DNA from 2 places in the Cellulomonas sp. NPDC058312 genome. Region 2 is predicted to be linked to the other one. Evidence: riboswitches for the same ligand, from Rfam matches in the RefSeq annotation. Region 2 holds a riboswitch; the other holds the start of a gene.
The links. Region 2 has a riboswitch for S-adenosylmethionine ahead of ACFVXN_RS11120 (aminotransferase class V-fold PLP-dependent enzyme). Riboswitches for the same ligand answer to the same signal wherever they lie in the genome.
Positions count from the first base shown of each region.

Region 1: another riboswitch for S-adenosylmethionine. It lies ahead of ACFVXN_RS05640 (ABC transporter substrate-binding protein); the one in region 2 lies ahead of ACFVXN_RS11120 (aminotransferase class V-fold PLP-dependent enzyme).

Region 1 is NZ_JBHVZE010000002.1:285,285-287,446, forward strand. Features, by position in the region: gene ACFVXN_RS05635 (LLM class flavin-dependent oxidoreductase) at 1-800, shown strand, start outside; SAM riboswitch class IV at 890-1,004, shown strand; gene ACFVXN_RS05640 (ABC transporter substrate-binding protein) at 1,085-2,162, shown strand, end outside.
Region 2 is NZ_JBHVZE010000003.1:466,035-468,196, reverse strand. Features, by position in the region: gene ACFVXN_RS11135 (O-succinylhomoserine sulfhydrylase) at 1-47, opposite strand, end outside; gene ACFVXN_RS11130 (rhodanese-like domain-containing protein) at 44-496, opposite strand; partial or broken gene ACFVXN_RS11125 (DUF1737 domain-containing protein) at 511-696, opposite strand; SAM riboswitch class I at 703-813, opposite strand; SAM riboswitch class IV at 912-1,027, shown strand; gene ACFVXN_RS11120 (aminotransferase class V-fold PLP-dependent enzyme) at 1,076-2,162, shown strand, end outside.

The DNA of each region.
Region 1 (2,162 bases), on a different contig from region 2:
AGCTGTCCCGGGGCCGCCTCGAGATCGTGATCGGGAAGGGCAACGAGGTGCTGCAGTACCCGCTGCTCGGCCTGGACATCGACAAGCAGTACGAGTACCTGGCGGAGAACTACGAGCTGCTCCGCCTGCTGCTCTCGGAGGAGGACGTGACCTGGGAGGGCCGGCACCGGCACCGCCTGGAGCACGCCACCACGCTGCCCCGGCCGTACGCGGGGCCGTTCCGGATCTGGCACGGCTCGGCGACGTCGCGGTTCGCGGTGGAGCTCGCGGCGCGGTGGGGCGACCCGATCGTGACCGCGAACGCCCTGCAACCGCGGGAGAACTACCAGGTGCTGATCGACCACTACCGTGAGCAGTACGCGGCGCACGGGCACGACCCGGCGCACGCCCACGTCGGGTCGGGGTCCGGCGGGCTGTTCCTCGCCGACACCACGGAGGCGGCGGTGCGGCAGTACCGGCCGCTGTACCAGGGTCAGGTCGACGCGGCCGCGCGGCGCGGCTACGGGGCGGACGCCGTCGGGCGGGCGCCGAGCTTCCGGACCCTCGAGGAGGCGGTCGACCGGGGTCCCGCACTGGTGGGCTCCCCGGAGCGCGTGGCCGAGAAGATCCTCGACTACCACCGGTCGTACGGGCACGTGCTCCAGTCCGTGTCCGTGAACCACCTGCTCGACCCCGCCGAGCAGGAGGACGTGCTGCGCCGGTTCGCCGAGGAGGTCGTGCCGCTGGTGCGCGCCGAGGTGAAGTCCGACCTGTGGACCGAGGCCGACCCGCGGCGCGCGGCGGGCTTCACCGCGGCGTGACCCCGCCGGCCACCACACGAAGATCCGCGATGTGAGAACCCGCGGCGGTTCCTTGACCAGGTCCGCCGCCGAGGGTTCCCTCACCCCCAGGTGACGAGCGCCAGCGCGCAGGCCCGGCTTGCTGGCCAGCAACCCTTCGACGTGACGGGGTGCTCCGGGAACGACCTGACCCGACCGCGACCGCGGACCGGGTAAGCACGGCGACGACACGCCGGAGCGCGCCCCCGCGCGCCCCGGCCGGCGCCCCACCCCGGCCACGGCCGGTGACGACCAGGAGTGCACGCATGACCACCTCCCCCTCGCGACGCGCCACCCGCCCCGCTGCGGCCGCCGCGGCGCTGACGACCACCGCGCTGCTGCTGACGGCCTGCTCCGGCGGGTCGACGGGCACGGGCGCGGCCACCGACGCGGCCGCGTCCGCCGAACCCGTCGCCGGCGGCGACCTGCGGTTCGCCATCACCGTCGACTCCCGGTGCATCGACCCGCAGCAGGTCGGCAACAACGACGCGATCGCCGTCGCCCGGCAGACCGTCGCCTCGCTCACCGCGCAGGACCCGGAGTCCGGCGAGATCGTCCCGTGGCTCGCCGAGAGCTGGGAGATCGACGACGACGCGTCGAGCTACACGTTCCACCTGCGCGACGACGCGACCTACGCGGACGGGACCCCCGTCGACGCCGCGTCGGTCAAGACCAACTTCGACGCGATCGTCGCGCTGGGCGCCACCGCGTCGCTCGGCTCGCAGTACCTCGTCGGCTACGAGGGCACGACGGTCGTCGACCCGCTGACGGTCACCGTCGACTTCGCCGCCCCGAGCGCGCAGTTCCTCCAGGCGTCGTCGACCTTCTCGCTCGGTCTGCTGTCGCCCGCGTCCGCGGCGCTGACGCCCGAGGAGCGCTGCGCCGGCGACTACATCGGGTCCGGCCCGTTCGCGGTCGAGTCGTACACGCCGGACCAGGAGGTCGTGCTGACCAAGGTGCCCGGCTACGCCTGGGGCTCCGCGGCCGACGACCACACCGGCGAGGCCTACCTCGACACCGTCACGTTCCAGGTCATCCCCGAGTCCTCCGTCCGCGCCGGCAGCCTGCAGTCCGGGCAGATCGACGCGACGGCCGCGATCGCCGCGGTGGACCAGCCGCAGTTCGACGGCAACGGGTTCTGGCTGCAGCAGCGCGCCAACCCCGGCGTGGCGTACCAGCTGTTCCCGAACGAGTCGAGCGCCCTCGCGTCCGACGAGGCGGTCCGCGTCGCGATCTCGAAGGGCATCGACCGGCAGCAGATCGTCGACACGGTGCTGACCGAGCGGGACCAGGCGGCGACCGCCGTGCTGTCCCACTCCACGCCGCTGTACGAGTCCCTCGCGG
Region 2 (2,162 bases):
TCGCCGGGGCCGGGAGCGGGGGCGGGGCCGGGGGTGGGCGCGGTCACGCGGACCGCCACGGCAGGCCGGCGGCGCGCCAGCCCCAGTGGCCCCGCTGCCCGTCGGGGCCGACGTCGCCCTCGAACCCGCTGAGCACGTTGTACGCCGGACCGAGGCCCGCCGCGGTGGCGGTGGTCGCGGCGGCGACGGACCGCACGCCGGACCGGCACAAGAACACCACCGGGCGCGGCTCGTCGGCGGTGATCCCGGCGGCGGCGAGCTCGTCGAGGAACGTCGGGTTGGGGCGGCCGAACGCGTCGGTCCACTGGACGAACGCGGTCCGGTCCTGCGCGTCGAGGTCCGCGGTGTCCGGGACGCCGATGCCCTGCCACTCGCCCTCGGTGCGGACGTCGACCAGGACGGCGCGCTCGTCGGACGCGAGCAGGTCCCAGGCCTCCTGCGGGGTGAGGTCGCCGGCGTAGCCGGGCCCGTCCCCGTGTCCGTGCTGCGCGCTCACAGCGGGCGCACCGTGCTGGTCGCGGCGGCGGGCAGCACCACGGCCTGCGCGACGATGACGCGCTCGCCGTCGTGGGTCGCGGCGGGGCCGCCGTGCAGCTCGTAGCCCTCGGCGAGGGCCGCGCTCACCCGCTCGCAGAACGAGCGGTCGTCGGGTCCCGTCAGCAGCCGGTAGCGCAGGCGGTCGTCGGTGTCGGTCATGCGTCTCCTCCATCGGACCTGGCGGAAGCACCCTCGGCCGGCCCCGTGCACGGGGCACAGGACCGCGGGTTGCTGCGGCGTCGACGAGCCAGATCTCTCGGCCGCTCTGGATGGTGCGGCGATGCTACGCCATGCCGCCGCGGGGGTGCTTCACCCGGGTCGGAGGGTGGACACGTGTTGACATGCCGGGGCGGGCGCTCCCTATCCTCGGGGCAGGTCATGAGTGCCAGCACTGAGCCCCGGCTTGCTGGCCGGCAACCCTCCCTCCGCGGCGGGGTGCCCCGGGTGACGACCTGGCCGTCCACCGTTCGGTGGCCGGCAAGCGCGGGGTGACCCGGCCGTACCCGGGCCCCCACCGATTCCTCTCGGGGGTAGTCCCATGTCCGTCGCCACCACCGCCACCTGTGCCACGACCGAGGCGCCCGACCGCGCCCTCCTGCCCGTCGTCGGCGCCGACACCCGCGTGCCGCTCGTCGACGGCCGGTCCGTCGCGTACGCGAACCTCGACTACGCGGCGTCCGCGCCCGCGCTCGAGGCCGTCGCGGCGCGGGTCGTCGAGGTGCTGCCGCTGTACGCGTCGGTGCACCGCGGCGCCGGGTACCTGTCGCAGGTGTCCACCGCGCTGTACGAGTCGTCCCGGGCGACCGTCGCCCGGTTCGTCGGCGCGCGCCCCGACGACGTCGCCGTCATCACCCGCAACACCACCGACGCGCTGAACCTGCTGGCCGGCTGCGTGCCGGACGGCGGCCGGGTGCTGGTGCTGGACGTCGAGCACCACGCGAACCTGCTGCCCTGGGTCAGCGCGTTCCGGGACACGGGTCGCACGGCGACCATCCTGCCCGCGGCGCCGACCGTGGCCGCGACGCTGGTCGCGCTGCGCGACGAGCTCGCGCGCCGCCCGTACGCCCTGGTCACGCTCACGGGCGCGTCCAACGTGACCGGGGAGGCGCTGCCGCTGACGTCGGTCGTGGCGCTCGCGCAGGAGGCGGGGGCGCGCGTGGCCGTCGACGGCGCGCAGCTGCTCCCGCACCGGGCGTTCTCGCTCGCGGAGTCGGGCGTGGACTACGTCGCGTTCTCCGGGCACAAGACGTACGCGCCGTTCGGGGCGGGCGCGCTCGTGGGTCGCCGCGACTGGCTGGACGCGGGGACGCCGTACCTGGCCGGCGGCGGCGCGGTGCGCGACGTGCGCACCGACCGGACGCTGTGGCAGCCGGCGCCGGCGCGGCACGAGGGCGGCTCGCCGAACGTGCTCGGCGCCGTCGCGCTGGCCCAGGCCTGCGACACCCTGCAGGCCCTGCCGGCCGGTGCGCTCGCGGCCCACGAGGAGGCGCTGCGCGACCGGCTCGTCACCGGGCTCGCCACGGTGCCCGGCGCCCGGGTGCTGCGCCTGTGGTCGGACTCGACCGACCCGGTGGGCGTCGTGTCGTTCACGGTCGGCGACCACGACTCCGGGCTCGTCGCCGCCT